One region of the Paenibacillus sp. alder61 genome, then DNA from elsewhere that is predicted to be linked to it. Evidence: predicted binding sites of a transcription regulator. Region 1 holds the regulator's gene; the other holds the start of a gene.
The links. Region 1 encodes Rex, which represses fermentation and respiration genes when NADH is low (regulators of the CRP and FNR family bind a similar motif). Its sites were predicted from a motif close to TTGTGAAATATTTCACAA; they were not measured.
Positions count from the first base shown of each region.

Region 2: pflB (formate C-acetyltransferase) is a predicted target of Rex. The motif match lies at 10,035-10,052, and genes of this name have one in related genera.

Region 1 is NZ_JAIUDG010000015.1:25,322-41,982, reverse strand. It holds gene panC (pantoate--beta-alanine ligase) at 1-497, shown strand, start outside; gene panD (aspartate 1-decarboxylase) at 490-873, shown strand; gene LBW89_RS16700 (tetratricopeptide repeat protein) at 983-1,615, shown strand; gene dinG (ATP-dependent DNA helicase DinG) at 1,799-4,657, shown strand; gene LBW89_RS16690 (redox-sensing transcriptional repressor Rex) at 4,693-5,355, shown strand; gene LBW89_RS16685 (amidohydrolase) at 5,333-6,631, shown strand; gene LBW89_RS16680 (DUF5590 domain-containing protein) at 6,683-7,168, shown strand; gene LBW89_RS16675 (hypothetical protein) at 7,390-7,923, shown strand; gene LBW89_RS16670 (AAA family ATPase) at 7,916-9,418, shown strand; gene LBW89_RS16665 (3-hydroxyacyl-CoA dehydrogenase family protein) at 9,556-10,428, shown strand; gene LBW89_RS16660 (acetate/propionate family kinase) at 10,425-11,630, shown strand; gene asnS (asparagine--tRNA ligase) at 11,679-12,974, shown strand; gene LBW89_RS16650 (DnaD domain-containing protein) at 12,996-13,682, shown strand; gene LBW89_RS16645 (TetR/AcrR family transcriptional regulator) at 13,894-14,484, shown strand; gene LBW89_RS16640 (HlyD family secretion protein) at 14,520-15,842, shown strand; gene LBW89_RS16635 (ABC transporter permease) at 15,839-16,661, shown strand, end outside.
Region 2 is NZ_JAIUDG010000026.1:52,623-69,283, reverse strand. It holds gene LBW89_RS23255 (sugar phosphate isomerase/epimerase family protein) at 1-522, shown strand, start outside; gene LBW89_RS23250 (winged helix-turn-helix transcriptional regulator) at 711-1,028, shown strand; gene LBW89_RS23245 (NAD(P)/FAD-dependent oxidoreductase) at 1,089-1,658, shown strand; gene nirB (nitrite reductase large subunit NirB) at 2,012-4,447, shown strand; gene nirD (nitrite reductase small subunit NirD) at 4,480-4,818, shown strand; gene LBW89_RS23230 (formate/nitrite transporter family protein) at 4,862-5,641, shown strand; gene LBW89_RS23225 (Crp/Fnr family transcriptional regulator) at 6,079-6,795, opposite strand; gene adhE (bifunctional acetaldehyde-CoA/alcohol dehydrogenase) at 7,255-9,870, shown strand; gene pflB (formate C-acetyltransferase) at 10,125-12,395, shown strand; gene pflA (pyruvate formate-lyase-activating protein) at 12,467-13,210, shown strand; gene LBW89_RS23205 (ABC transporter substrate-binding protein) at 13,417-14,802, shown strand; gene LBW89_RS23200 (carbohydrate ABC transporter permease) at 14,903-15,787, shown strand; gene LBW89_RS23195 (carbohydrate ABC transporter permease) at 15,787-16,614, shown strand.

The sequences.
Region 1 (16,661 bases):
TGGGGAAATTGCTGCATATCGTCCAGCCGGACCGGGCCTATTTCGGACAGAAAGACGCCCAGCAGGCCGCCGTTGTAGCGCAGATGGTGGAGGATTTGAATTTTCCCGTCCGCATCGTGCCGTGCCCGATTATCCGGGAAAACGACGGTTTGGCGCTGAGCTCCCGGAATGTTTATTTGAGCCCGGAGGAGCGCCGGGCGGCGTTGGTTCTTTCCAAAAGCCTGCTCAAGCTTCAGGCTGAAGTGGAAGCCGGAGAGCGAAAGACCGCCGCGGAAGCCCAAAGGGCTATCGTCCTGGCGATCGAGGCCGAGCCGCTTGCCTCCATCGATTATGTGGAGATTGTCCGTTTTCCGTCATTGGAACCGCTGGAAGGCGGGGCCGACCTTGGAGAAACCGCGGAGCGGGAAGGCGTACTTGTTGCGCTGGCGGTGAAATTCGGCAAAACGCGCTTGATCGACAACGTGATTTTTATGAATAAGGGGGAGCAGAATGTTTAGAACGATGATGAAGTCGAAGATCCACCGGGCCACCGTAACGGAGGCCAATCTGAATTATGTGGGCAGCATCACGATCGATGAGGATCTTATGGAATCGGCCGATCTCCTTGAGAACGAAAAGGTGCAGATCGTTAATAACAATAACGGCGCTCGTTTGGAAACCTATGTTATCCCGGGGCCGCGCGGCAGCGGGGTCATTTGCCTGAACGGCGCGGCGGCCCGTCTGGTCCAGCCGGGAGACCAGGTGATCATCATTTCCTATGCGATGCTGTCGGCCGAAGAAGTACGGAGCCATAAGCCTACCGTCGTGTTTGTCGACCAGAACAACCGGCCCGTCGAGAAAGCGAACCAGGAACTGCACGCCACGGTACGATAAACGTTTGTAGTCCGCAAGCAATTAATCCCTTCGGGAATGAAATGTCCGCCTTCAACAAAAAATGAACGTAAGGCTCGCACTGACTTCATTTCGTTAGGGGTGGATGGTGATGATGTTTCAGCACATGTTTGCGGAAATGAATGAGATGTTGGATGAGGTTATTCAATTTTATCCAATCGCCCATGGCACCCAGAAACAGGATTTGGCCAAGAAGTGGAATTTGCTTCAACAGATGAGCGACTTAATTATTGAAGAGTGGCTGAATTTTGAAGAGAAAATGGGCGTATTCCGGCAGAGCTCCGCGAGTCCCCAAGGGAGTTCGGCCGCCAACCTGCCCGAATTGGATTGCGACGCGTTTGTCAAAGGACAGGGGTATTACAAACTTATGATGTTCCCGCAGGCGCTTGCCCAGTTTAAGGAGGCCTTGGAGCAATTTCCGGACAGTCCCTCGGCGCGCACGTATCTGGCGATGTGTCATATGCATCTGGAGGAAATGGACGAAGCCATCCCGCACTTTTGGCGCGTGCTTGAAGGCACGGAAAATAAACGGCTCCGGTCGATTATTTACAATGCTCTGGGCTGCATTGAGGCCCAAAGAGGCGGGCGCGCCAAAGCCAAGGAATATTTTACCTTGGCGCACTATCATGACCCTTCGCTGGCCGAACCGCTGTCGAACCTGGAAGCCTGCATGCGGAGCACCGGGAAACTGAAATACGGCAATGAACTGACCTCCCTGCTTTAAACAAGGAACTGATTCGGATTTATCCTATTTTGATCCATTTGGAAGAAACGGTGTGTCCCAAAATCGCGGGAGACATCGTTTTTTTTCTGGAGGGGGGCCTTTGGAGCGCTTCACACAATTTTCAAATCGGGCCACTTCTGTTATGCTGTAAAAGAGACTGGAACGAAAGGGACTTAGGAATCAATGAAATATGCCGTACTCGATTTTGAAACGACAGGAAACCAGTCCTCTGATGAAATTATTCAAGTAGGGCTTGCCATTATAGATGAAGAACAGAATATTTCCCAAGTTTATCGTTCCTTCGTAAAGCCGGGGATTCCGATCCCCCCGTTCATTACGAACCTGACGGGGATTACGGAAGAGGATGTCCAAGACGCGCCGGAACTGGATGAAGTCATGGTGGACCTGGTTCCTCTTTTGAGCGATACCGTGCTCGTCGGGCATAACGTCGCTTTTGATTTTAATTATTTGCAGAGCGCGCTCGATAAAACGGGATATTTACCGTTTACGGGGCGGATTCTCGATACGATGGATTTCTTGAAAATCTTTTTTCCTTCCCTGACCACCTATCAATTGGGGATGGTGGCCGCCGAGTTCGGCGTGGAGCATGAACGCCCGCATCAGGCCGACAGCGACGCCTTGGCGACGGCTCTGATCTTCCTGAAATGCCTGGACGAGCTCAAGGAACTGCCGCTAATCGTGGTGCAGCGTCTGGCGGACCTGTTCGCCGGCGAGGACAGCGATCTCGGCTGGTTCTTCGACGCCATGCTGCAGGAGAAGGAACGGGAGGGGGAAGCGAGTCCGGACGGCTTCGTGTATTACCGCCAGTTTGCGCTGCAGGTCGACGACTGGATGGATATCGAACCGGCCAGAAGTGATCTGGTTCACAACCCGCTCAAGGACGTTTCATTCGAGCAGTTTATGGAACAGGTCCGGGACCGCCTCAAGACGAAGCTGCCGGACTACGAGGAACGCGAAGCGCAGAATATGATGCTGTCCGAAGTCAGCAAGGCGTTTGCCGAGGACAAGCATCTGCTGATCGAAGCCGGGACAGGGACGGGAAAGTCGCTGGGGTACCTTTTGCCGGCCATTTATCACAGTGTAAAGCAGGATGAGAAGGTGATGGTCAGCACGCACACGATCAATCTGCAGGAGCAGCTGAGGGAAAGGGATGTTCCCCTGCTTACCGAAGCGGTTCCGTTCCCATTCCGGGCCGCCGTGTTCAAAGGGCGACAGCACTATTTGTGTTTGCGCAAATTTGAACATAAAATTAATAGAAGAGACTTTGCTTCACCTAAAGAAGAAATCATCACCGCCGCCCAGATGATCGTGTGGTTGGCGCAAACCGAGACGGGCGACGACGAGGAGCTGAACCTCGGAAACCGTGGAGGAGATTTCTGGGAAACCGTGGCGAGCGAGTCGGACTCCTGCCTCGGCCGATCCTGTCCATGGTTTCGCAAGTGCTATTATCACAAAGCGAAGCATGAAGCCGGCGTAGCGGACGTCGTCATCACCAACCATTCCAAACTGTTTACCGATATTCAGGCCGGACACCAGCTGCTTCCGGGTTACGAACGGTTGGTCATCGATGAAGCCCATCATTTGGAGGAAGTCGCCGGGAAACACCTGGGGCTCCAGATGAAGTATTTCACCGTTGTTCACACGCTCACCCGGTTATTCAAGGACAGCAAGACCGGGCAATTCCCGAATTTGCGCATGATGTTGGATCAGTCGGGAAGCGAAAAGTCGGGCGAGTGGTGCTCCGTCATCGACGGGCTGTATCCGACCCTGGTCGATGTGAAGGAAGTCTGGGACCGCCTGGCGGATCAGATGTTCAGCCTAATGCCGGAACGCAGCGACGCGGCGCCTGGAGATCCGGGGCAATTCGTGCTGCGCCTGCTGCCCCAGAAGAGACCGAAGCAATGGGATACGCTGGCTGAGCTGGAGAACCAGATTTATGTCGCTCTGGGCGACGTGATCCGCAAAGCGGAAAGGCTGATCGGCGAGTTGAAGGACGATGAGCATGACTTCGGCTATGACAGCCTGATCACCGATATCGGCGGCTTATTGAAGGACCTTGCCACCGAGCGGGAGGCGCTCCGCTTCTTTATCAAGCTGGAAGACGCGAATACCGTCTACTGGATCGAAGGCAACGGGAATTACCGCAGCAAATCGCTGCAAATTTTTGCGGTGCCGATCGATGTGAGCGCCCAATTGAAGGAATTTTTCTTCAACAAGAAGAAGAGTGTAGTGATGACCTCGGCGACCCTCTCGGTCGACAAGTCTTTCCAGTATATGATCGATCAATTGGGGCTTGCCGAAGCGGCGGAGCAGGATCGGCTCAATACCGCCATGCTCCCGTCCCCGTTCAATTACAGGGAGCAGGCGCTGCTGGTCATTCCGCGGGATTTTCCAAGTGTGAAAGGCAGCGTCGGAGACGACTATTTTGTTTCCACGCTCGTTCGGTCCCTGGCCGATACGGCGACCGCCACCCATGGCAGGATGCTGGTTCTGTTTACGTCCTACCGAATGCTGCGGCAGGTGTATGACCCGCTGAAGGAATTGCTTTCCGAGCGGGGCATCACCGTGATCGGGCAAGGGATGGACAGCGGGAGCCGGACGAAGCTGACCCGCAGGTTCCAAGGGCAGCACGCTTCGGTTTTGCTCGGCACGAGCAGTTTCTGGGAAGGCGTCGATATACCCGGGGAGGCTTTAACGAGTCTAGCCATCGTCCGGCTGCCGTTCCAACCGCCGAACCATCCGCTGGTGGAAGCCAAGAGCGAGCGGCTGCAGCAAGAGAAGAAGAACCCGTTCATGAAGCTATCCGTTCCCCAGGCCGTCATCCGTTTTAAACAAGGTTTCGGCAGATTGGTCCGCTCTTCGCAGGATCGCGGGATCGTGGTGGTTTATGATACTCGGATCTTGGAATCTTATTACGGTAAATACTTTTTATATTCTTTGCCCGGACCGAAAATGGAGCATATGCCGCTGGAGCAGATGGTGCCGCGGATTTCGGAATGGCTCAACGCCGGGGAATCTTAAGTGTTCCTCAAATCGTGTACGTAGGGGGAAATTTGATGAAATCGGAAAAAATCTCGGATGCGGTGGTTCGCCGCCTGCCGGTGTACCTGCGTTTTCTCAATGAACTCAGCCGCCGGGAGGTGCCGACGGTATCCTCGCAGGAGCTTGGGCAGAAGCTGGATCTGAATCCGGCTCAAATCCGCAAAGACCTGGCTTATTTCGGCGATTTCGGCCGCAAAGGGATCGGCTACGACGTATCGTATCTGATCGAGAAAATCCGTCAAATTCTGAATTTGGATCAGCAGATTAACGTCGCTTTAATCGGGGCCGGTAACCTGGGCCAAGCGTTGTCGAATTATAACGCGTACTTGAAAGATAATATGAAGATTGTGGCGGTTTTTGACGCATCCCCTCACAAGATCGGGACGCAGATCAACAATATTACGATTCAGCCGATCGACGAGTTGGTCGATACGGTCCGAAGCAACAACATCCGAATCGGGATCATCACCGTTCCCGATGTGGAGGCGCAGCGGGTTGCCGATCAATTGGTGGCTGCGGGAATCGGAGCGATTCTGAATTTCGCGCCGACCATCTTAAAGGTACCCTCCGAAGTGCGCGTTCATGCGGCGGATTTCACAACCGATTTGATGAGTTTGGCCTATTATCTGGATGCTGGAAAGGAACATACGGAACATGACGCGAAAATGGCTGATTAAAGACGGGACCTTTGCGGTGCAGGATCAGAAGACCCCTGTCATTCGGGGCTATATGCTGGTCGAAGGAGACCGGATCACATATGTCGGAACGGAGCGGCCGCAGGGCGTGGAAGGGGCCGAGACGTTTGACGGCAAGGGCCTGTTGTTTCTCCCCGGCTTGATTAATACGCACGGTCACGCGGCGATGTCGCTTTTGCGCGGCTACGGCGACGACATGGTGCTTCAGGAGTGGCTGCAGGAGAAGATGTGGCCGATGGAAGCGAAATTTACCGGCGAGGATGTTTATTGGGGAACGGCGTTGTCCGTGCTGGAGATGTTGAAAGGCGGGACCACCACCTTTTTGGATATGTACGACCATATGGACCAGGCGGCTGCCGTGGTCGAAAAATCGGGAATCCGCGCCGTTCTAACGCGCGGTGTCATCGGGCTCTGCCCGCCTGAAGTGCAGCAAAGCAAGCTGAACGAGGCGGTCAATTTTGCGCGCGAGTGGCACGGCAAGGCCGACGGGAGAATCACCACGATGATTTCGCCGCATTCTCCATATACTTGTCCTCCGGATTACATTGAAAAAATTGTGCAAGCGGCGCATGATCTCGATTTGCCGATGCACACGCACATGTCGGAGACGAGAGCCGAGGTGGAGCAAAATGTGGCCGACTACGGCGTCCGCCCGGTTCAGCACCTGCTGAATCTCGGCATGTTCAGCCGGCCGACGCTGCTGGCCCATGCCGTCCACTTGACGGACGAGGAAATCGGCGTTTTGGCCGAGCACCGGGTCGCGATATCTCATAATCCCGGAAGCAACCTGAAGCTGGCTAGCGGCGTGGCCCGCGTTCCCGAGCTGCTCAAGGCCGGGGTTACCGTATCGCTGGGTACGGATGGACCTGCCAGCAACAATAACCTCGATATGTTCGAGGAAATTCGTCTGGCGGCACTGATTCATAAAGGCGTATCGGGAGACCCGACGGCAGTTCCGGCGGCTGAGGCGCTGCGCATGGGGACGGAATACGGGGCGAAGTCGTTATTTCTCCAGGATACGGGTCGACTCGCTGCCGGCATGAAGGCGGATTTTATCGCCCTGAACACGGAACAGGCGCATTTTCTGCCTCGTACGGACTATATTTCCCATATCGTGTATTCGGCAGGGCCGAAAGATGTGGAGCATGTTTGGGTGAACGGCAAGCAAGTGGTCAAACATGGCGCTTGTCTCACGCTCGACGAGGAGAAAGTAAGGTTTGAAGCCCAAGCAGCGTTTGAGCGCCTTCTCGGCCGATAAGACGATCTATAGGATGTTGATACTACGCCGATCGGGGAAAGGAAGAGAAGGTTGAGAAACAGAACCAAATGGATCTTGCTCTCCCTTCTGATACTGGGGCTCGTCCTCATCGGGCTTCACCGCTACTATCTTTTTGTTGAGCAGGATTTATGGCGGGGAGAGAAGCAAGCGATTCAGCGGGCGATGCAAGAAACTGGGCTGACGGAGGCCGATGAGGTGTGGAAATCCGTCTGGGATCAGGTATGCTGGGTCGTGCAGGGGAAGGACGAAAACGGCCGGGAAGTGATGGTCTGGCTGCCGGAAAAGGGGACTCCGGAAGTGAAACCCATGGACGAGGGCGTATCGGAAAGTCAGATCCGGAAAATCATTAAAGACAAATTTCCCGGGATCACCCCTGTACGACTGATGCCGGGCATTTACAACGACCAATATGTATGGCAGCTCTTTTACAAAGAGAAAGCTCATCATTATTACCGGTTCTTCCGTTTCAGCGATGGAGAGCCGTTGGAAGAAGTGTTTACTTTGCCCAACCGGTAACATATTATTTCGATTGAACGGATGAATAAATTTGTGTTTTTGCCAAAAAGCAGTCCTTCGGGGCTGTTTTTTTGATAAAATTTAAAATAAATTCACAACTTGATTCGAAATCGTATATACGATGTGATATACTCATCTTTGTAAGTTTATTTTGCATACTCGTCTACTATTCACTGATATACTATTCATTTATATTTTTGTACACCAAGGAGGACATCAACGTGAAATTGCGTGTTGGACCGATTGTGGCTAGTGTGGCCGTATCCGCACTGTTGTTGTTCGGAGGATGGTTTGCATATCGACATTGGGCTGTGGAGAGCCCGTTTGAACATAAAGTCAACGCTATGGAAGGTGTAAGAAGTGTACAAACGAATATTACCCCAAAACAGGTGGAGTTGAAACTCGATTTGGAACCCGGGACGGATTTGGGGAGCCTCGTTCAGCAAATTGAGCGGGAGGGCGGCAAGTGGATCGGGAGCCGCGAGGTGAAGGTGGTCGTGGAAGACAAAGCCTCCGAGAAGCTGAACGATTTGTGGGACAAGGCTTTGTTCCCGATTGCCCAAGCTATGGAAAAGAAGGAGTACACCGATATAACGACTACACTGGATGAACTGCAAAAGCAGGTTAAAGGCGTTTCGGCCAAAGCGGAAATGGACGAGAACAACGTGTACATTACACTGACGGATGGTCAGGCGAGCAAGTTTGTCATCTTGCCTCGCGTACCGCAAACTTTGGGGGTGTGGCCTAATGCGTAAATGGATGATCGAAGTTGCGGTTGGGTTCGTTCCCGTCCTGCTCATATTTTTAGCTTTTGTCGGTTTTAATGTCATTCCGCTGCTCGTCGGCCTCGTGATGGTCGGTGCGCTGCTGACAGCCGTTAAAATGCGCGGCGGAATCGTCGCCACCGCTTCCCAGGAACGCAAGCGGAAGAAGGTGGCGTCGCCCGGTTTGACATTTGAAGAAATCGGCGGCCAAGACAGTGCCAAGCAGGAGCTTCGTGAAGCCCTCGACTTTATGGTGCGTCATGAAGAGATCAAGAAGTTCGGCATCCGCCCGCTGAAAGGGATTCTGCTGACCGGCCCTCCGGGGACGGGGAAAACGCTGATGGCGAAAGCGGCGGCCCAGTACACGAACGCCGTGTTTGTCGCGGCATCGGGCAGTGAATTTGTGGAGATGTATGTAGGCGTGGGGGCCAGCCGGATCCGCGACTTGTTCAAGGACGCCCGCACGCGCGCGGCGAAGGAAAACAAGGAGAATGCCGTCATCTTTATCGATGAAATCGATGTGATCGGCGGCAAACGCGAAGGCGGCCAGCAGCGGGAGTATGATCAAACGCTGAACCAGCTGCTGACGGAAATGGACGGCATTTACACGTCCGACACGCCGCGGATTTTGTTGATCGCCGCCACGAACCGCAAAGAGATGCTGGACAGTGCGCTGCTGCGTCCGGGACGCTTTGACCGCCATATCCAGGTCGATCTGCCGGACAAGAAGGGCCGTCGTCATATACTCGAAATCCACGCGAAGAACAAACCGCTGGCGCCGGAAGTGAATCTGGATAAGGTCGCGGAGGAATCCTACGGCTTCTCCGGGGCACAGCTGGAGAGCGTGATGAACGAAGCGGCGATTTACGCGATGCGCGATCAATTGGAGGAAATCAAGCAGAGCCATCTTTCGATGGCGATCGATAAAGTGATGATGGGCGAAAAGACCGACCGTCAATCGACCGAAGAAGAGAAACGGCGCGTAGCCGTCCATGAGCTTGGCCATGCGGTCGCCGCGGAGGTCGTCGCTCCGGGAAGCGTCAACCAGGTTGCGCTTAGTCCGCGCGGCAGGGCCTTGGGATACGTGCGGCATAATCCCCAGGAGGAAAAGTACCTGTACACCAAGCCGTATATTGAGGGGCAGATTATCATCGCGCTCGCGGGGGCAGCGGCGGAGGAAATTTACTACGGCGGACGCAGTACCGGTTCCAGCAACGACTTCGAACAGGCGCTGAACCTGGTTCAGACGATGATGACGTCCGGGTTGACCTCGCTCGGCATCATAAATATGGACATGGTGACCAAAGAGGTTCTCATGAAGGAAAACGCCAAAATTCTGGACGAGCTTGCGGCTCGGACCAAACAGATTTTGATCGACCATGCGGCCGTGTTCGACCGCTCCCTGGAAATTTTGCTCAAAGAAGAGCGCCTTTCCGGCGATCAGTTCCGTTGTCAATTTCGTGACAGCTTCAATTTACCGGCATGATTTATCATGCCGGTTATTTTTTTTTACTTTTTGCTCGTGCTAAGATATTATTATATGTTGGGTATAAAATGATGTATTATTCGACATCAGGGGTACAATATTATGGAGAGACCATGAAAGGATGGAGCGAGAGAACCATGAACTTCAAAAGAATAGGTGTCATTGGTGGCGGCACGATGGGCCAAGGCATCAGCGAAATGCTGGCGGCCAAGGGTCTGGATGTGCTACTCGTGGAAGAAACGACGGAGAAATTAAACCATGCGTACAGCATGATCGAAACGAGCCTGGACAAGCAGCTTGAGAAATGGGCGATTACCAAGGCGGAGAAGAAGCTGATCTTATCCAAAATTCATAAGGTGACTCATTTTGCCGAACTCGGTACCTGCGATATGGTCATCGAGACCATTTCGGAGGATTTGAATGCCAAGCGGGAGGTATTCAAACAGCTCGATCAAGTTTGTCCAAGCAATATTATTCTGGCCAGCAACACATCGACGCTCAGCTTGACGGAAATCGCCGGTTCGACGATGTATCCGGAGCGCGTGATCGGCATGCACTTTATTTATCCCGTAGCCAAAATCAACCTGGTGGAAATTATCCGCGGCTTGAAAACTTCGGATTCCACGTTTGAAGAAACAAAGCGGTTTGTGGAGGAAGTTGTCGATAAGCGCGGAATTATGGTATACGAATCCCCGGGCTTTGTGACTTCCCGGATTATCTGCCTGATGATCAACGAAGCGCTGCATGTGCTTGGTGAAGGCGTGGCCACCGCCGAGGACATCGATGACTCGATGCGCATCGGGTACCAGTTCCAATATGGTCCGCTCGAAATGGCCGACCGTTTCGGTCTCGATTCCGTCCTTGCCGCTCTGGAGCGGATGTTCCGCGAGTTCGGAGAACTGAAATACCGCCCTTCGTTTGTGCTGAAAAAAATGGTTCGCGCGGGCTCACTCGGTGTGAAGACGGGCGAAGGCTTTTTCAAATACGACAAGGATGGTGACCGGATATGAAAATTCTAGTTATTAACGCGGGAAGCTCCTCGTTGAAATATCAGCTGTACGATATGACGGACGAATCCGTGATGGCCAAGGGGCTTGTGGAACGGATCGGGATGGACTCCTCGATTCTGACGCATAAACCGACGGGCAAAGAAGAAGTAACCGAAGTCAGCGATATTCTGGAGCATACGACGGCGATTCGCAAAGTATTGGATAAACTGACCGATAAAGTACACGGCGTGCTGGAGTCGATCGACGAAATCGATGCCGTCGGCCATCGCGTCGTTCATGGTGGGGAAGCGTTCAAGAGTTCCGCGCTGATTACCGGTGAAGTCAAATCGGAAATCCGCCGGCTGTTCGACCTGGCTCCGCTGCACAATCCGCCAAGCATGATGGGGATCACGGCGGCTGAAGCCAACTTGCCGAATGTACCGCACACCGTCGTATTCGATACGGCTTTCCACCAAACGATGCCGGAGAAAGCTTATCTTTATGCGATTCCGAAGGTGCTTTACAAGAAACATAAAGTGCGCCGGTACGGGTTCCACGGGACGTCGCACGCTTATGTAAGCAAGGCGGCGGCCGAGTTCTTGAACCGTCCGATCGAAGATTTGAAAATCATTACCTGCCACATCGGGAATGGCGCGAGTTTGACAGCCGTCAAGGACGGTGTTTCCGTGGATACGTCCATGGGGATGACCCCGCTGGAAGGTTTGATTATGGGTACGCGCAGCGGTGACCTTGATCCAGCGATCGTCCCTTTTGTCATGAACAAAGAAGAGTTGACCATTAATGAAGTAAACTCCATGCTCAACAAACATAGCGGGCTGCTGGCGATTTCCGGAGCAAGCAGCGATATGCGCGATATTACGGACGGTATGGCGGCGGGCGAGCCGAACGCTACGCTGGCTTTTGAAATGTACGAATACCGTCTGCGCAAATACATCGGTTCGTATGCGGCGGCCATGAACGGGGTCGACGTGATCGTCTTCACGGCGGGTGTCGGCGAGAACTCCGCGGTCGTACGCGAGAAAGTATGCGAGAACCTGACCTATCTCGGCGTGGAAATCGACAAAGCGTTGAACCAGGTCCGTTCGGGTGATCCTCGCCGGATTTCGACGCCGAACTCCAAGGTCGAGGTACTTGTCGTACCGACGAACGAAGAGCTCGTGATCGCCCGCGATACGTTGCGTATCGTCAATGAAATGAAGTAATCTGGGGTAGAGCGTTTTATTATCTGGTGTGTTGGAGGAGATTAGAGCATGGCGATCAAAACAGTGATCCGTCAGGTGAAAGAGCATGTCGGCGAGACCGTCGTCATCGGAAGCTGGCTGAACAACAAACGTTCGAGCGGAAAAATCCAGTTTTTGCAGCTTCGGGACGGAACCGGCTATATTCAAGCGGTTGTCGTAAAGAGTGAGGTGTCGGAGGAAACCTGGAACCATGCCAAGAGCCTGACCCAAGAATCCTCGATGTATGTGACCGGCGTGATCCGTGAGGAGCCGCGCAGTCAATCCGGTTATGAGATGACGGTAACGGATTTGGAGATCATCCATTTGACCGAGAACTACCCGATTACACCGAAAGAGCATGGCGTAGATTTCCTGATGGACCATCGTCATCTCTGGCTGCGTTCGACGAAACAGCGCGCCATTATGGTGATCCGTGCGGAAATTATCCGTGCGGTTCAGGAGTTCTTTGACAAAAACGGGTTTACGCTGGTGGATCCCCCGATTTTGACCCCGACCAGTGCGGAAGGAACGACGAATTTATTCCATACGAAATATTTCGAGGAAGACGCCTACCTGACCCAAAGCGGCCAATTGTATATGGAAGCCGCCGCGATGGCGCTGGGCAAGGTTTATTCCTTTGGCCCGACCTTCCGGGCGGAGAAATCCAAAACGCGCCGTCACCTGATCGAGTTCTGGATGATCGAGCCGGAGATGGCGTTCACGGATCATGAAGAGAGCTTGAAGGTTCAGGAGCAATTCATTACCCATGTCGTACAATCGGTCCTCGCGAATTGTCGGGCCGAGCTGGAAGCGGTGGGACGGGATGTCTCCAAGCTGGAGAACATCCAGGCACCTTTCCCGCGAATTACGTACGATGACGCGATTGAGTTTTTGCACACCCAGGGCTTTGACATCCCTTGGGGCGAAGATTTTGGAGCGCCGCACGAAACGGCGATCGCCGAACGTTACGACAAACCGGTCTTCATTACGCATTATCCCGCAGGAATTAAGGCGTTCTATATGAAACCGGACCCGAATCGTCCGGAAGTAGTGCTGTGCGCCGATATGATCGCGCCGGAGGGCTACGGGGAAATCATCGGCGGTTCGCAGCGGATCGACGACCCGGAGCTGATGTTAGCCCGGTTTAAGGAGCATCATCTTTCCGAGGAAACCTATCAATGGTATCTCGATTTGAGAAAATACGGTTCCGTCCCTCACTCCGGCTTCGGATTGGGGCTGGAGCGGACGGTAGCCTGGATTTGCGGACTGGATCATGTTCGGGAGACGATTCCGTTCCCTCGTATGCTGTACCGCCTTTATCCATAAGAAGGGTGAGAACTAGAAGGGATGACCGATAGCTGGAAAATATGGGCCAGAGGAATATCGTTCGGCCTGGAATCCGGGACGGTGAATGTTCCGCATGCGCTGCTGGCGCATTACCGGGATCTGCGCTTGTCCGACAAAGAGGTCATGCTGCTTCTCCAGCTGCTCGCCTTTAAACAGGAGCGCAACGATTTTCCGACCCTGGATCAATTGGAACGGCGGATGGGGATCGCTCCGGATGAGCTGTCCCAAATGATCCGCAAGCTGCTGAAGGACGGTTGGCTCAGCATTGATGAAGAGGAAGAGACCGCGACCGGTATTCGCTCGGAGTGTTATAACCTGGCCGGCATGTACGAGAAGTTGGGGATGCATCTGGCGCAGCTGCGGGCCGCAGCGGCCAAACAGCAAGCCCAAGAACGCATTTTGCCGGAAGCCGCGAAAGAGGAGCAGGAGCGGAATCTCTTTGTCATTTTTGAGAAAGAGTTCGCCCGTCCTTTGTCTCCGATGGAATGCGAGACCATTTCCGGTTGGGTGGATCAGGACGGCTACGCGGAGGAATTGATCCTGCTGGCATTGAAGGAAGCGGTGTTTGCCGGAAAAGTCCATTTCCGCTATATCGACCGCATCCTGCTGGAATGGAGCCGCAACCGCGTAAAAACGGCGGCGGATGCGAAGGCGTATACGCAGCGATTCCGGGCGGGCGGACGGTAATATAACGAATGTTTCAAGATCGAAAACCTTATTCTGGTGACGAACCGGAATAAGGTTTTTTTATGTCAGATTGATCTCTTAAAAAATAAAATAAAAAAATTTCGATAAGGAATTGTCATCCAATGAAGGAAGTGGTATTATAGTCAATGACCAAATGACCAAAATTACAAAGTGGTCAGTAAGTCCATTTTCTTGTAAGGAGGGGTATTTTTTGGCGGAAGCAGTAAATCGTCGTGACTGGGTAGTGGAGGCGGCCGAACGGTCATTTTCACTATTTGGCTATAAAGCAACGACTATGGACCAGGTAGCCAAAATTGCAAATGTGGCCAAAGGAACTATCTACACTTTTTTTTCGAATAAAGAAGAACTTTTTGATGAAATTCTCAGTTCGATTATTGCGGAGATGAAGCTCATTGTCGATCGAACAGTTAGAGAGGATAAGCCGTTTTTTGAGAACTTGTACCAAAGCATGGATGCCCTATTGGAATACAGAAGCAAGCATGAACTTCTGGCAAAATTGTTCCAAGAGGTCCGTAGTTTTGGGACACAGCAAGCTAAAGAAGGATTGGATAAAGTAGAGAGTGCAATTTTAGGCTACTTGGAGAAACAGATTGCGATCGCCGGCCAAAATGGGGAAATCCAGTCTTTCGATCCGAAAATCGTCTCATTTGTGATGCTGAAGCTATACATAGCCTTGACTGTGGATTGGAACCAAAATAATGAACCTTTAACTAAAGAACAGATAAAGGAATTCGTTGAGGTTTTTCTGGCTGGAGGACTTTCGGTAAAGAATCGTAAATAAAGAGAAATATAATGCGGATGCGGGAGAGAACGAATATGGGAAAAATTAATTTATCATGGATTGCTAAGGCGTCGATTTATGTAGTTATTTGTGCGTTGATCGCGACTGGTATTTGGATAGTAAGTTCAAATCAAATTACAATGGGCAGCGAGCAGGTTAACCGCCCTACCGCTTTTATAGCGGCTGATCAATCCAGTGTTAGCTTTAAAGTAGGTGGACGTATTAAGCAAATTTTGGTCGAAGAAGGCGACCAGGTTAAAAAAGGGGACGTGCTCGCTTATATCGAAAGCGAGGAAATTAATGCCAAGGTTGCTCAAGCTAAGGCTGCTGTGGCAGTGACTGAAGGGCAAATCGGGCAGGCTCAAGCTTCCATCAATGCAGCCAAGACCAAGAAGCAACAAGGGAAAGGTGCGGTTTCGCTCACGTCAGATACCATTGATAAGCAAATCGAGCAAGCCGAGGCCGTCGTTGCAGCGGCTCAAGCTAAGGTGGATGCGCTAAAAGCGGGAGCTCGGCCGCAAGAAATCAATCAGGCTCAAATTCAGGTGGACGCAACAAACAAAGCTTTGGAAGTGGCGAAAGATACTTTGACTCGTACAGAAGACCTCTATGCGCAGGGATTGGTTAGTCAGGCTGATCTGGATAAAGCTAAAGTAGCAAATGTACAAGCGGAAGCTTCTTATAACGCTGCCGTCGAACAGCTTGCATTGGCTAAGGAAGGCGCGCGTACAGAAGAGATCAAAGCGGCCGAGGCAGCACTTCACCAAGCGCAGGCCGCTTTAGGTTTGGCAAAGGCAAACAAGGCACAGGTGGCCATCAAAGAACAGGATGTGGATGCGGCGGATGCGATGGTTCAACAAGCTGAAGCGGCGTTACAGACGGCACAGTCGGGCAAACAACAAGCATCTGCCGCTTTGGCCGAAGCGAAGACGTATCTGAGCTATACTAAATTGTTTGCCCCGGCGGACGGGTATATCGTATCACAATCCGCACAACTGGGCGAAATTGTGGGCTCTGGTTTTCCGGTATTTACGCTGCAGGAAACCAATAGCATCAAAACCGCTAAATTTTATTTGCCGGAAACAGAAATGGTGGGAATCGAAAAGGGAAACATTGTAAAGGTCAAGTTGGTGTCAAGCGGTAAAATGATTAAAGGCAAAGTGGTTTCCGTTGCCCAAGCGGCCACATTCGCTTCGCAGAAGGCAACTCAGAATACGGGCGACTTCGATATTCGTTCTTTTGGTGTCAAAGTGCAGTTGATGGATTTGCCTTCAAGCGTCCCGGTCGGTATGACAGTAGAATGGTACGGCAAGGAAAACGGAACGTCCCAAGGAGAAAAAGCAGGTGAAGTCAAGTGAACAACATTACAGTAGGAAGCGCCCTGTATGATGAATGGAAGAAAATCCTGCGAGATCGGGTTATTTTTGTAATTCTCCTTATCGGGCCAATTTTTTATACGTTTTTCTTTGCATCTCTATATAATCAGCGTGCCGTAACGGAAATTCCTACTATCGTTTATGATGAGGATCACAGTGAGTTAAGCCAGGAAATCATCCAGGCGATGGATGCGCATCAATCGATTAAAATCGTCGGGGAAGTTTATTCGAATAAGGAAGTAAGGGAAGCTATCGACAATGGAAAGGCTAGAGCTGCCGTCGTTATCCCTTATGATTTAGAAGCCAAATTGAAGCATGGAACGGTAACACCGGTCATTACCTTTGTTGACGGGACGAACCTGATGATCACAAACTCCGTGATTAAAGGGGCCAATGAAGTTATCGCTACCTACAGTTTTGGGGCCTCCTCGAAAAAATTGCAGCAACAGGGGCTTCAGGATGAGCAGATCAGCACGACTTTATCAAACATTCCATTTAGCGCCCGGACTTTGTACAATCCAACGTTTGATTATGAGGATTTTCTGGTGATCGGGATGGCGGCCACGACGTTACAGCAGGTGATATTCATGGCCGTCGGGATGTCCGTGGCGAGGGAAAAAGAAGATCAAACTTGGGACAGATTTGCCGTATGGAAAAGAAGTCCTTGGAAGATAGCGTTTGTGAAGATGTTTCCATACTTTATTGTCAGTGTACTAAATGTCTTTGTAGTATTGTCCATCCTTACATCGGTGTTTAAGTTGTCATTCCATGGATCGGTATGGTCTATCCTGTTGGCGGGGG
Region 2 (16,661 bases), on a different contig from region 1:
TACTGGACCGAGTGGGGAAAATATGCGGCGGACCACCATGTAAAAATAGGGCTGGAGCTCCATGGAGGATTTTCCGTTCACACGCCGGCCACGCTTCTCCGCTTGCGCGAAGCGGCGGGCGAAGTGATCGGAGCGAACCTGGATCCGAGCCATATGTGGTGGCAGGGCATCGATCCGGTTCAAGCGATTTCGATTCTGGGCCGCGCGGGTGCGATTCACCATTTCCACGCCAAAGATACGACGATCGATCCCGTGAATGTGAATCGCCACGGCATTACGGACATGCAGCCGTACACGGCTATGTTGGACCGCGCATGGCAGTTCCGGACCGTCGGCTTCGGGCATGACATGAAGACCTGGGCGGACATTATCAGCGCACTTCGTCTGCACGGTTACGATTACGTAGTAAGCATCGAACATGAAGATGGCCTGATGTCCACCGAGGAAGGCTTCACCAAGGCCGTGAAGAACCTTCAGCAAGTGCTGATCGAAGATTCGGCGTCAGACATGTGGTGGGTATAACTGGCGGAGAAGGGAATATAATTTAGCAGTAGCGGCTGCCGCCCGGCAGCCGTTTTTTTGAGAGCATCAAATTCGCACCCCTTCCCTTGGTGTTTTTTTGCACAAAAATATGCTATGATGAAATATACTAACTAAATGTAAGCTAACACCGATAAATCCGGTTTTAACAACGATGGGGTGAGAACGTTATGGAAGAAAACCAGCATGCGATGTGTCCGCGTTTTGAGTCGGCCTTCGTCATCCTCGGCAAACGTTGGAACGGTCTGATTATTCATACGCTGATGAGCGGACCGAAACGGTTTAAGGACATATCCAACGGCATTCCGGCCATGAGCGATAAAATGCTCTCCGAACGAATGAAGGACTTGGAGAACGAGGGGATTGTAGTCAGACATGTCTACCCTGAAACCCCCGTACGCATCGAATACGAGCTTACGGAGAAGGGGAAGGCGCTCAGTCCGGTAATGGAGCAGGTCCAGCACTGGGCGGAGGCGTGGATCGAGTAGGACAACGTGCCGTTATCCTGCGGGGAGGCGGCACGAAATATATGGAAAGTGGGTGTACTTGTGGCTGAGGTAATCGTAATCGGAGCGGGACCGGCTGGTTCCAGCGCAGCCTTGTTTCTCGCTAAGGCAGGGAAGGAGACCCTCGTTCTGGACAGCAACGCCAGTATGACGAAGCGGGCTTGGATTGAGAACCATTACGGGGCAAAGGATATTTCCGGTCCGGATTTGCTGACAATCGGTCGGGAGCAGGCCCAGAAATTCGGCGCCAAGTTTATCGAAGAGAAGGTAACGGTAGTCGATACGAACGGCGGCTCCAAGGTGACGGTAAAAACGGAGAGCGGCCGCAGTTACGAAGCGGCTCATGTGATTCTGGCGACAGGCGCGTTGACCGAACTGGCCAACACCATCGGCCTGAATCTGGTGGAAGGCCGCGAGCCGCGAATCAAGACCGTCATCGAAACCGACGGGTTCGGACGCACAAGCAAGCCGCGGGTATGGGCGGCAGGTACGGTTGCCGGTGTAAGCGTTCACACGATAATTACCGCAGGTGACGGAGCGAAGGTGGCCATAGAGCTTATCAGTGAGCTCAATGGCGAACGCTACGTCGATCATGACGTATTAAAGAACTGATCATACAGTCCTATTCCTTGCCAAAAGCCTCCCAGACTTCCTAAGCGGGAGGTTTTTGGCGTAAAATTGACAAAAACAAAGTGACTGCAATCACATAGTTCTATTTTAGTGTATCGTAGTTTAAAGTCAGTACATTTGTGACTATAGAGATCCAAAAACCGGGTTGGGAGGGTGATTTTCTATTTTGCAATAGAGAATTGCAAGAAAGTTTGAATATTTTTGTGATATTTTTCACAATTATTGTGAAATGGATCACACATTAGTTTGAATTTTAAGTATATAATCGAAGCATAGAACGATACCAAGGACGATGCAGTTAGAATCCGCGTCAATTTGAAGGAGGCATTTCCGATATGGGGACAGATAGAGAAAAGCTTGTGGTGATCGGCAATGGGATGGCCGGGATCAGCACCGTTGAACAGATTTTGAAGTTGACAAAGAAATTTGACATTACCGTTTTCGGGAGCGAGCCGCATCCGAACTATAACCGGATTATGCTTTCTTACGTTTTGGAAGGCAGCAAAACGATCGATGATATCGTGCTGAACGATCTGAATTGGTATCGCGAAAACGGGATTACCCTGCATACGGGAACAACCGTAGCGAAAATCGACGAACAGGCCAAAGAAGTGGTGACCGTAGACGGCATGCGCGTACCTTACGATAAGGTGCTGATCGCCACCGGCTCGAATTCGTTCATCCTGCCGATTCCGGGCAGCGATAAAGAAGGGGTAGTCGGTTTCCGCGATATCGCAGACTGCAATCAAATGCTGGAAGCGGCGAAAACTTGCCGTACAGCCGCCGTTATCGGCGGAGGTTTACTGGGGCTCGAAGCGGCCAAGGGGCTTGTGCAGCTAGGGATGGATGTCACCGTCGTTCATTTGATGGAAGATCTGATGGAGCGCCAACTGGACCACCAGGCCGCATCGATGCTCAAGGCGGAGCTTGAGCGTCAGGGCATCAAGTTCAAAATGGGAGCCCAAACGACGGAATTGCTGGGCGATACCCGGGTAAGCGGTCTGCGCTTTGCGGACGGTACGGAGCTTGCGGCCGAATTCGTCGTGATGGCCGTCGGAATCAAGCCGAATGTGGCGGTGGCCAGGGAAAGCGGGATTGAAGTGAACCGGGGGATCGTGGTCAACGACTACCTGCAAACTTCGATGGACGGCGTCTACTCGGTCGGCGAATGTACCGAGCACCGCGGGGTTTGCTACGGCCTTGTCGCCCCTCTTTTCGAACAGGGGATGGTGCTGGCCAAACATATCAGCGGCGTGGAGACGGCCCCTTATGAAGGCTCGGTCGTGTCGACCAAACTTAAAATTTCGGGAGTCGACGTATTCTCGACCGGCGAATTTATCGATGGACCGGAACATACCGTGATCGCCAACAAGGACGACTGGAAGCGGACCTACAAGAAGATTTTGCTGAAAGACGGCGTTATGGTCGGTGCCGTTCTGTTCGGGGACATTACCGATTCGGCGGAACTGCAGAAGCTGATTAAGCAGAAAACGGTGATGACGGATGAGCTGTACGATTCGCTGATGGGAACCGGCTGCTGCGGCGGCGGGGGCAAGAAGACGACCTCGGTCGAAACGATGCCGGATGAAGAAATTGTCTGCGGCTGTAACGGGGTAACGAAAGGAACGATTGTCGACGTTATTACAAACCAGGGGCTGACGACGGTCGATGAGATCAAAGCGTGCACAGGAGCAACCCGCTCGTGTGGCGGCTGCAAACCTGTGGTGGAACAAATTCTGCAGTATGTTCTCGGCGATGGTTTCAAGGAAACGGCAAAACAAGGCATCTGCAGCTGCACGACGCTGAGCCGGGATGAAATCGTGGCGGAAATCAAGGAGAAAGGGCTGCAAACCACCAAAGAGGTCATGAATGTGTTGGGCTGGAGCCAGCCGGAAGGCTGCTCGAAGTGCCGGCCGGCCATCAACTACTACCTGGGCATGCTGTACCCGGATACGCACGAAGATGAGAAGGAATCGCGTTTTGTTAATGAGCGAATGAGCGCGAATATTCAAAAGGACGGAACCTACACCGTCGTTCCGCGGATGTACGGCGGGGTGACGACGCCGGAGGAATTGAAGCGCATCGCCGACGTTTCGGTCAAATACGATGTGAAAGTCGTAAAAGTCACCGGCGGCCAGCGGCTTGACCTGATCGGCGTGAAGAAGGAAGATTTGCCGAAGGTTTGGGAAGAGCTCGATATGCCGTCGGGCTACGCTTACGCCAAATCGCTACGCACGGTTAAAACTTGCGTGGGCTCGCAATTCTGCCGCTTCGGGACACAGGATTCGATGGGCATGGGCGCTACGTTGGAACGCAAATTCGAACGCCTGGACTTCCCGGCGAAATTTAAATTGGCCGTGAACGGATGCCCGCGGAACTGCGCGGAATCGTGCACGAAGGACATCGGCATCGTCGGCAACGACGGCGGCTGGGAAATCTTTGTCGGCGGCAACGGCGGGATTAAGGCGCGGCTTGCGGATTCGCTCTGCAAGGTGAAAACCGACGATGAGCTGATTGAAATTGTCGGGGCCGTCATGCAATACTACCGGGAAACCGGGAACTACCTGGAAAGAACCTCGGAATGGGTGGAGCGCATCGGATTGGATGCGATCAAAGCCGCGGTGGTGGATGATCCCGAGAACCGCAAGGCGTTGATGGAACGGATCGAGTTCGCGCTCAAGCAAGTGGAAGACCCTTGGAAGAAAATGCTTCGCGAAGGCGAGCAAAGCGGCAAGTTGTTCAATCGCCTCGAGGTCAGCAATCAATTATAAGAATCGCGCGAAAGAAAGGAGAGAATGTGAGTATGGAAAAAGAGAAGGAGTTTTACCCTGTCGGAGCGTTGGATGAATTTCTGGTTCAAATCGGCCGCGTCGTAGAGGCCGGGGGACGGCAGATCGCCGTCTTCCGTCTCTCGGACGGACGGGTATTCGCCGCTTTGAACAAGAATCCCCATCCCAAAGGCGGACCGCTTGCGGAAGGCATCGTGTCCGGACACTATTTGTACGACCCGCTGTACGACTGGAAAATCGACTTGACTACGGGGCTTGTCCAGGCTCCGGATACCGGGCGAGCGGAAATGGTACCGGTAAAGGTGGAGGACGGCCAAGTCTGGATTGCGGCAGGGGCGCTCCAACCGCAATAGAGCAGTACATTTTTTGAGGAGAGAGTTTGGGGAGGAAGAGACGATGTTTACGCAAAGTGTCGAGACCATTGTAGAAGCAGCCGTTAAGAAAAAGGAGAAAATGAATGAAAGCCTGCTCCGATATTTTGTATCCACGCTTTTGGCGGGGGCTTACGTAGGCTTGGGGATTATCCTGATATTCAGCGTCGGGGCCCCGTTGGCCGCCGCCAAATCCCCGTTTCAGACGATGGTCATGGGGATGTCCTTCGGGATCGCGCTGACCCTGGTCATCTTCGCCGGTTCCGAACTGTTCACCGGAAACAATATGTTCTTTACGGCAAGTACGTTGGCCAAAAGAACGACGGTAGGGGATACCCTGAAAAACTGGGGGATCGTGTTCCTCGGCAATCTGGTAGGAGCGATCATCCTGTGTTTGCTTATCGTTGGTTCGGGGTTGTTTAAAACCGCGGCGCCGGAGCATCTCCTGTTTGCGTCGGCGGCCAAGAAGATGGGCGCTCCTGTAATGGAACTGTTCTTCCGCGGCATTTTGTGTAACTGGCTCGTCTGCCTCGCTATCTGGATGGCGAACCGGGCGAAGGACGACATTTCCAAGCTGGTGCTGATCTGGTGGTGTCTTTACGCCTTTATCGCCAGCGGGTATGAGCATAGCGTCGCCAACATGACCTTGCTCAGTTTGTCCGTGCTCCTGCCGAACCACCCGGAAACGGTCAGCCTTGCAGGCTGGTTCCACAATATGATCCCGGTCACGCTCGGGAATATTGTCGGAGGCGCCGTGTTTGTCGGTATGGCCTATTGGTTCATCTCGCCGGTTCGGAAGAAATAATTGAAGAAACAGTTGTATTGTTACAGACTGACCGCCTCAACGGGATAATCCGGTGGGGCGTTTTTTTATGTTTTTTATGTTAGGTTAAGGCAACCCTAGCTTGATTTGAAGCGGACATATGGATTGTGTAATTCTCGGAAAGTTCACGATGAGGAAGCGTCATTTCGAAGAAACGGAGAGGCTGAAGTCCGTATAGCCGGCAGGAAAGAATCGGGGAGAAATTACATTTCGATAAGAACATGAATCGGATAAGGGCTATTGTTCTATAGCGGATAACAACGTAGGGGATTTAGAAGAAGCCTTTTCGGGGGATGGCCACGAGGCTGGTTGAATAGATAGGGGGAGTCGAGAGCGATTTTGAACATCATGACCTCATGAACTTCAAAACCGGCAAGCAGCCTGGAGTCCTCATCTTCCAGGCTGCTTAGACAATCGAGTCAGATTCGGCAGATCTCGTTCGGGCACAGTTCGCAATGGCAAATGTCCTGGAGCATGACCAAATCCTTGATCACAATCATCCCGTTCTCGTATTCCAACGCGTCTTTCTTGCGCAGATCGCTTAGCATCCGGTTTACACTCTCGCGTGTGGCGCCGATCATGTTGGACAGGTCGGTGTGCGTGATCTTCTTGTTGATCAGAATGTTGTCACCGTGCTGTTCGCCGTAAGTGTTGCTCAAACGGATCAGAGTCGAGCAGAGGGCGCCGGGTTTGCCGTACATCATCAAGTCGCGGAATTTGGTCTGTGTCAGGCGGTGGTGGATTCCCATCCATTTCATAAAGTCGATGGCGAAATCGCAGTGTTGGCAAATCATGATTTCAAGATCCTTCTGTTCGATAACGCCGATTTCGCTGTCCTCGATGACTTCGGCGGTGAAGCTGTGCTTGGTGCTGAAGAAAGGATCGGCCTGGCCGACCATATCGCCGCGTCCGTACATGTATAGGATCAACTCTTTGCCTTCGTCGGTGGATTTCGTCAATTTGATCCGGCCGCGCTTCACGTAGAACAGTTTATCGGAAAAGTCGCCCTCCCAAAAAAGATGGGTTCCTTCGGGGTACGTCTTGTCTTTCATCGTTACAAGTAGCCGGTTGAAATTTTGCTCTGTAAAGCAGCTAGTATTGCCGCGGGGCTGTGTGGTGCTCACCATTTCACTCATTTTAATTTCCCCTTTGCACTCCTAAGTTATCTGAAAATTTAAATTAATTATATAACGTTTCTTCATGTTTGAGTGGCCTGTAAAGGCTGAAAAAGTGTCGAAATTTTAACATTGTGACTATTTTCACTTTTTGAGGTTGATTTATTTCACTATCCATGTGATTCATGATACAGAAATAACTGCCGGAAATGGAGAGGAACATCATATGAAGAAGGGGCTCTCCTCACTGTTTTATGATAAGGAATGAAAATGAGTTTTGAAAAAACAAACAGATAAAATGAAAGTAAATCAAAATATTTTTAAACTACGTGAAAAATTTCACTATACAAACCGGACCTGATGTGGTATGCTTTAACCATCAAGAGAAGCGCAAGGCTTCATAAGGATAAACCACAAAGTGAAATAATTCACAATTAGATAAAAGGTTTATCCATAACCCCACTTAGGAGGATGAGAGAAATGGCCGTAAAGAATGACGCGACGACAAAAGCAGCTCCGGATGCACAGCAGTACACCCAAACTTTGATTGACAAGGCGAAGAAAGCTTCCGAAGCGTTCATGACCATGGATCAGGAACAAATCGACAAAATCGTGCAGGCGATGGCCCTGGCCGGACTCGACAAACATATGCATCTGGCGAAGATGGCCGTAGAGGAAACCGGGCGCGGCGTTTATGAAGACAAAATCATCAAGAACATGTTTGCGACCGAATACATTTATCACAGCATCAAATACGACAAAACGGTAGGCGTTATTGAAGACAACCAATTCGACAGCTTCCAGAAAATCGCCGAACCGGTCGGTATCATCATGGGGATCACACCGGTAACGAACCCGACATCCACCACCATTTTCAAATCGCTGATCGCGATCAAGACGCGGAACCCGATCATCTTCGGATTTCATCCGTCCGCTCAAAAATGCAGCGCGGAAGCGGCGAAGATCTTGCTCGAAGCCGCCATCAAACACGGGGCTCCGGCCGACTGTATCCAGTGGATCGAGAACCCTTCGATGGATCGGACCAACGCGTTGATGAATCATCCCGACGTGGCCTGCATCCTGGCTACCGGCGGATCGGCGATGGTCAAAGCGGCTTACAGCTGCGGCAAACCGGCCCTCGGCGTAGGCCCCGGCAACGTGCCTTGCTTCATCGAGAAGAGTGCAAACCTGGATCAAGCGGTGAACGACCTGATTCTGTCCAAGACGTTTGACAACGGTATGATCTGCGCATCCGAGCAAGCGGTGATTATTGAAGAACCGATTTTTGATCAAGTGAAGAAAAAAATGATCGCCAACGGCTGCTACTTCGTGAACAAGGACGAAGCCGCCAAATTGACCGCGGGAGCGATTATCGCCGACAAATGTGCGGTTAATCCGAGCATCGTGGGTCAACCGGCCGTCAAGATTGCGGAAATGTGCGGCATTGACGTTCCGGCGGGAACGAAAATTCTCGTAGCCGAAATCGAGGGTGTGGGACCTAAATTCCCGTTGTCCGCCGAGAAGCTGAGCCCGGTGCTTGCCTGCTACAAGGTGAAAACGGCCGAGCAAGGGATCGAACGCGCGTTGGAAGTCGTACAATTCGGCGGCATGGGCCATTCCTCGGTCATTCATTCGAATAATGATGAAATTATCCAAAAATTCTCGGACCGGATGCCGACGTGCCGGATCTTGGTGAACCAGCCATCTTCGCAAGGCGGTATCGGCGACATTTACAATACGAATCTTCCATCGTTGACACTGGGCTGCGGATCTTACGGACGCAACTCGACATCGTCGAACGTAACGGCTGTAAATCTGATCAATGTGAAAAGGGTGAATCACCGTACCGTGAATATGCAATGGTTCAAAGTGCCGAGCAAGATTTATTTCGAGAAAAACTCGACTCAATATCTTGCCAAAATGCCGGATATTTCCCGTGTGCTGATCGTAACCGACCCGATGATGGTAAAACTGGGCTACGTGGAAAGAGTAGAGCACTATCTGCGTCAACGTCAGACACCTGTCGCTATCGAAGTGTTCTCCGACGTGGAGCCGGATCCATCGACAACGACGGTAGAACGCGGTACCGAACTCATGGCGAAATTCCAGCCTGACTGCATTATCGCACTCGGCGGGGGGTCGCCGATGGATGCAGCGAAAGGCATGTGGCTGTTCTATGAGTATCCGGACACGGATTTCCACAACTTGAAGCAAAAATTCATGGATATCCGCAAACGGATTTACAAGTATCCGCGCCTGGGCCAAAAAGCGAAATTCGTGGCGATCCCGACCACTTCGGGTACAGGTTCGGAAGTCACTTCGTTCGCGGTCATCACGGATAAAATCAACGGCAACACGAAATATCCTTTGGCCGATTACGAGCTGACTCCGGATGTGGCGATCATCGATCCGGAATTCGTGTACAGCTTGCCGAAAACCGCGGTGGCCGATACAGGGATGGACGTATTGACGCACGCGATCGAAGCTTATGTATCGGTTATGGCTAACGACTATACGGACGGCCTTGCGATCAAAGCGATTCAATTGGTGTTCCAATACCTTGAGAAGTCGGCTTTGACCGGCGACAAGCTGGCCCGGGAAAAAATGCACAATGCTTCGACACTGGCAGGTATGGCCTTCGCGAACGCGTTCCTGGGGATCAACCACAGCTTGGCGCATAAATGGGGCGGCCAATATCATACCGCTCACGGCCGGACCAATGCGATCCTGATGCCGCACGTCATCCGCTATAATGCCAAGAAGCCGACCAAATTCGCGGCTTGGCCTAAATACACGAACTTCGTTGCCGACGAACGGTATGCCGAGATTGCCCGCATCCTTGGACTACCGGCCCGTACTACGGAAGAAGGCGTGAAGAGCTTGATCAATGCGATTCGCGATCTGAACAGAAAACTGGGCATTCCGGAAACCTTCCAGGAACTCGGCTTCGATCCGAAGGATTTCGAATCGCGGGTTGACTATTTGGCCGACCGCGCTTTTGAAGACCAATGTACGACAGCCAATCCGAAGCTGCCATTGGTATCGGAGCTGGCCGAAGTTTACCGGGACGCCTTCTACGGAAGATTTGAAGAATAAGTGAACAAAAGGCTCGAACAACGTGACAAATATCACCTTGTGTGATATTTGTCACAATCTTTCTAAGGGGATTGTTATATCATATAAATATAAATGATCCCTAGTACGTTGGTAAGTTCAGCGGAGATCATCAACATCAGATCAAGGACTTATCAGTGTCTAAAATGTGAAAATTATCACAAATTTAAGGGATCGTGAGGCGCGGAAAGCATCCTTCAACGCCGCGCACTTCAAATATATATGGAGGGATTAAGATGTCGGTGATCGAGAGAGAAGTACAAAACACGCAAGAAGTTAAGACGGCTTGGAGAGGATTTAAGAAAGGCAAATGGATGAGGGAAGTGAACACACGGGACTTCATCGATACGAACATTAAGCCATATGAAGGAGACGAATCCTTCCTGAAAGGCGCCACAGCCAATACCAAAGCGCTGTGGGACATCATTTCCGATCTGTCCAAGAAGGAGAGAGAAGCGGGCGGCGTTTTGGATGTGGACGTTCATAAACCTTCGACGATTGTTTCCCATAATCCCGGTTACTTGGACAAAGAGAAGGAACAGATCGTAGGCGTGCAAGGGGATGCCCCTTTCCAACGGACGATCCATCCTTTTGGCGGTATTAACATGGTCATTAATTCTTGCAAGGCTTACGGTTTTGACCTGCCGGGCGAGATTGTAGATATGTTCACCAAGATTCGCAAAACACATAACCAGGGCGTGTTCGACGCCTATACTTCCGACATGAGAGCCGCGCGTAAAGCGGGGATCATTACCGGGCTTCCGGATGCTTACGGCCGCGGCCGGATTATCGGGGACTACCGCCGCGTCGCCCTTTACGGCGTGGACTTCCTGATCAAGCAAAAACAAAAAGAGCTGAAGGATCTTGAAGTGGACGTCATTGACGAAGACGTAATTCGCCTTCGTGAAGAATTGTCCGAGCAAATCCGCGCTCTGGATGAGTTGAAGCAACTCGGTCAAATGTACGGGTTCGATATTTCGAGACCGGCGGAGAACGCCAAAGAAGCCTTCCAATGGTTGTACTTCGGATACTTGGCAGCCGTCAAAGAACAGGATGGAGCCGCAATGTCCCTGGGCCGTGTTTCTTCCTTCCTTGATGCTTATATTGAACGCGACCTGGCTGAAGGCACACTTACCGAGGAAAGCGCGCAGGAACTTGTCGACCATTTCGTCATGAAACTGCGGATCGTCAAATTCCTTCGCACTCCGGAATACAATGAGCTGTTCAGCGGCGACCCGACCTGGGTAACCGAATCGATCGGCGGGATGTCCGTACACGGTACGACCAAAGTTACCAAGAACAGCTTCCGTTTCCTGCATACATTGTACAATCTGGGACCAGCGCCGGAACCGAACCTGACGGTTCTGTGGTCGGAGAAATTGCCTGAAGCGTTCAAGAAATACTGCGCCAAGGTTTCCATCGAAACCAGCTCGATTCAATATGAGAACGACGATCTGATGCGTCCGATCTACGGTGACGACTACGGTATCGCCTGCTGCGTGTCCGCGATGGAAATCGGCAAGCAAATGCAGTTCTTCGGTGCCCGCGCCAACCTGGCCAAAGCGCTGCTGTACGCCATTAACGGCGGTAGAGACGAGAAATCCGGTGCGCAAGTCGCTCCTGAATTCCCGGCGATCACTTCCGAATATCTTGACTACAACGAAGTCATGAAACGGTTTAAACCGATGATGGAATGGCTTGCCAAGCTCTATGTAAATACGCTTAACGTTATTCACTATATGCATGACAAATATTGCTACGAACGCATTGAGATGGCGCTGCATGATCGTGACATTCTTCGTACGATGGCTTGCGGTATCGCCGGACTGTCGGTAGCGGCCGACTCGCTGAGCGCGATCAAGTACGCCAAAGTGAAGCCGATCCGCAACGAGCAAGGCATTGCCGTCGACTTCGAAATCGAAGGTGAATATCCTTGCTACGGTAACAATGACGATCGTGTCGACCAAATCGCCGTCGGGCTCGTGGAATCATTCATGAGCATGATCCGCAAACACAAAACTTACCGTAACGCCATGCCGACACAATCGGTATTGACGATCACGTCGAACGTGGTTTACGGCAAGAAAACCGGCTCTACGCCGGACGGACGCAAAGCGGGCGAACCGTTTGCTCCGGGGGCGAACCCGATGCATGGCCGGGATAAGAAGGGGGCGCTCGCCTCGCTCAGCTCGGTTGCCAAACTCCCATACGAGCACAGCTTGGACGGCATTTCCAACACCTTCTCGATCGTGCCTAAGGCGCTCGGCAAGGAAGCTGAAAGCCGCAAATCCAACCTGGTATCGATGATGGACGGTTATTTCGGCAGCAAGGCGCATCACCTGAACGTCAACGTATTTGACCGTGAACAGCTGATGGATGCGATGGAGCATCCGGAGAACTACCCGCAATTGACGATTCGCGTATCGGGTTATGCGGTCAACTTCATCAAGTTGACCCGTGAACAACAACTGGATGTCATCAATCGGACCTTCCACGGCTCGATGTAAGCAGAAAGAATTTTAAAGATAGGTCTATGCTTGGTCCAACGACAGCTTACAAATAAAAGGAGTGACGAAACATGCTTAAAGGTCGCATACATTCATTGGAAACTTTCGGAACGGTGGATGGCCCGGGTATTCGTTTCGTCCTCTTCATGCAGGGCTGTCTGCTGAAATGTCAATATTGTCACAACCCGGATACCTGGAGCCTGACGGACGGGAAAGAGATGACCGTAGACGAGGTGCTGGCCGAAATTGAGCCATACCTTACCTACTACCGTTCCTCGGGCGGCGGGTTGACGGTATCCGGCGGAGAGGCGACGCTGCAAGCTCCGTTTGTCACCGAGCTGTTCCGCGAAGCCAAGAAGCGGTGGAATCTTCACACGACGTTGGACACCAACGGTTACAATGAGGGGGATAAGATTCGCGACCTTCTGGATGTGACGGATTTGGTCCTGTTGGACTTGAAACATATTGACAACGAGAAACACATCAAGCTAACCGGCAAGCCGAATGATCGGATGTTGAAGATGGCGGAATGGTTGTCGGAACATGACCGTAACATGTGGATTCGCCACGTTTTTGTTCCCGGCATCCATGATGATGAGCAGGATTTGTTAAACCTCGGCCGCTTTATCGGTGGTTTGCGGGGAGTGGAGAAGTTCGAAATTCTCCCCTATCACCAGATGGGGATTTACAAGTGGCAAGAGTTGGGCTGGGATTATCCGCTTGATGGGGTCCCTTCGCCAACGCCGGAGGAACTCGAGCGGGCAGGTCGGTTGATTGAAGAGGGACGGCGGCAAGCAGCTGGTGTGAAATCGTAATTGGCGTTAACAAATGTAACATGAAATCTAATTTTTATAAGAGAAACGGTTCAACTTAACTCAAGAAGTTAGGTTGAACCGTTTTCTTTTTGTCATTTAGATGATTTTATCCCTGGAATAGAAAAATGACCTCCTTACCAATATTGAACGCGCTTTCTATAATGAAGGTGTAGCAAAACCAGACAATGAGGAGGGTCCATAAAAAGATGAAAAAAAGCTTCGTCCTTCTGCTGAGTTTATTTCTTTTGAGCTCGATAATGCTGGCAGGCTGCGGAAAAGCCGCTAACGAGGGAGCTCCCGCAACAAACGGAGAACAGCCCGCGACAAACGACAAACCTAGCGAACCCAAAGCCAGCGAGGAGCCGTTTGAGATTACGATCCGTCACACGCAAGTTGGCGAATCCAAAAAGTTCCGCCTTGCCTTGCTAGAGGATGTCGTGAAAAAGACGCAGGAAGCGGTTCCGGGACTCAAAATCAAGCTGGATGCCGTCGATTCCGAAGTAAACCGGAAAGAAAAGCTGAGAGGCGAGATGGCTGCGGGGAAACCGCCGGAAATTTTCGATGTTTTCGGAAGTCCGGACGCCGCCCTATATGCCAAGGAAGGGTTGATGCTGGACTTGACGCCGATTTTGGAGGAGCTCGGCCTCAAAGACAAGTTCACCACCTTGGCCCCGTTCACGCATGACGGAAAGATCTACGGACTGCCGATCGGCGGGTCGATCGAAGGATTTTTCTACAATAAGGCGTATTTTGAGGAGAAAGGGCTGAAAGTGCCTGCCACGCTGGATGAACTGGAGAAGCTGGCCGAAACGATCAAAGCCGACGGCAAAATCCCTTTTGCCCAATCCTCCAAGGATGCCTGGATTCCGCTGATGACAACCAACAACCTGTGGTCTTACTACGGAGGGCCGGAAATTACCTACGGCTTCAAGACGGGCGAAACCAAGTGGACGGATGAAAATATGGTCAAGGCCGTAGCCAAGCACCAGGAATGGGTGCAGAAAGGTTATTACAAGAAAGGCGAGCTCGGATTTGAATATGCGGACATGCGGAATCAAATCATTACGGGCGAAGCGATCATGATGATGGATGGCTCTTGGGCCAATTCGGTGTTCCGGGATCCCGCACAAGCAGGCGATACGGTCGGTAAAATCGGATTCTTCAACATGCCGCCGCTGAAAGCCGGAGACCCGGTGGTGGTCATGCAGGACGCGAACAACGGGTACGGGTTCTCCAGTGCGGTCGCGGAAGATCCGCGGAAGCTGCAGGCTGTCAAAGAATTCATCAAGTTCATGTGGACGGAAGAGATGCAGCTTCGTGGACTGAAAGAAGACGGCGTGCTGCCGGCGATGAAAATGGATCTGGAGCAAATGAAGACGACTTCGGACGATCCGCTGATGCAGGATATTTTCAAAGCGGTCAGCGAGATCGGGACTTCGTTCCCGGCGTTTGACGCCCTGGTTCAAGCGGAAGTCAATACGGCGCTTAGCATGGGGATCCAGCAAATTATCGGCGGGGAAATCGATCCGGTCAAAATGCTGGAGAACGTCCAGGCGGCTCAAGACGCGGCGAACGCGGCTGAGCCGCAATAAGGACCGCCAATAGCGATTGACGATGATGAAGGGCGCCACCCGCCTCCAAAGGGGGCGCTCTTTTTTCACAAAAAATAAGGCATCCGCCATGGAGGTTACTATGAATAAAGCGCTAAGAAATCCGCTGATCTATGGATTGTTTGTGCTTCCGGCATTTGTGTTGTTCCTGGCCTTCTTCGTTTATCCGATTTTGAGCGCCATGAACAACAGCTTTACGAGCTGGAACGGAATTTCCAAAAATATTACGTATATCGGCTTTGACAATTACCTCACCGCTTTTCAAGATGCGGCTTTTTGGAAATCGGTACGGAATAACGTTTACTTCATTCTGTTCTCCTGTTTAATCCAGGTTCCCTTGATCGTCATTTTCTCGCTGCTGATCGCCAATGTGAAGCGGCTGAAAGGCTTGTACAAAACAGCGGTATTTATGCCGTCCATTATGTCGACGGCCGTGATCGGCATTCTGTGGGGCTTCATTTACAATCCCGATTTCGGGTTGGCCAATGAAATATTGGGCGTGTTCGGTTTGCCGCAGGTCTACTGGCTGTCGGATAAAAATTGGGCGATGCTGTCCATTTTGATCACAAACGCCTGGCAGTGGACCGGATTTTATATCGTGATGGTGCTGGCCGCGATTATTTCCATACCCAAAGAATTGGAAGAAGCGGCGGCGATCGACGGCGCCACAGGGTTTCAGCGGGCTACCCGGATTACCATTCCGCTCGTGATGCCGATTATCTCCGTTGTGATCATGCTGTCCATGGCCGGGGCCATGAAGGCGGCCGATATTGTGCTGGTCATGACCAAAGGGGGGCCCGCCGGTTCGACGGATGTGATGGCCACTTATATGATCCGCTACGCGATTACGAGTTTCAGACATGGTTTCGGCAACTCCATCGCCGTGCTGATCTTTGTGTTCACGATCGTCCTCACCGCGCTTTATCAATTTTTTGTGGCAAGACGGACAGAAAGGATTGAATACTGATGAGAGCATTAAAAAAAATCGTCCCGCATATTTTTCTGATGGGTTACCTGCTGATCATCCTGTATCCGTTCCTGTTCGTCCTGTTTTCTTCCGTAAAAACGAACAATCAGGATATCGCGGCGAATCCGTTCGGTTTGCCGGGCTCCATAACCTTCGACAACTACGTTAATGCGTGGGTGAACGCCAAGATTAACACTTATTTTTTTAACAGTTTATATATCGGTGTCGTTTCCGCCTGTTTATCGATTCTGTTCGCGGCGATGCTGGCCTTTGCCGTAACCCGCATGCGTTACAACCGGATCAGCGCCGCCTTGTTTCAATTGATCCTGCTGGGCATGCTTATTCCCAACAACTCGCTGCTGCTGCCGATCTACGGCGTGATGCGAAAATTAAACATCCTTGATACGCATATGGCGTTGATTCTTCCGTACATCGCCAACGCGATCCCGTTCTCGGTCATCATTCTCGCGGCATTCATGCGTTCGCTGCCCGGAGAGATTGAAGAGGCGGCGGTCATCGACGGTTTGGGTTCGGCCGGACTATTCGCCAAAGTTATTATTCCGCTCACGGTTCCCGCGATCGTTACGGTGTTTATTATTAATTTTCTCGGCAATTGGAACGAGTTTTTGCTTGCCAACTATTTCTTGTCGAGCGACGAGCTGCGGACGCTTCCCGTCGGGATGGTCGGATTCCGAGACGCGTACAACACGAATTATGCCCAGATGTCGGCCGGCATTGTATTCAGCGTCCTTCCGGTCATGATCATCTACGCTATTCTTCAGGAAAAGATCATAGAAGGAGTTACGGCCGGCAGTGTCAAAGGATAATAAAAGCGCTTCCGCAAAAGGGAGAACCATTCTCGGCGTCGCGCACT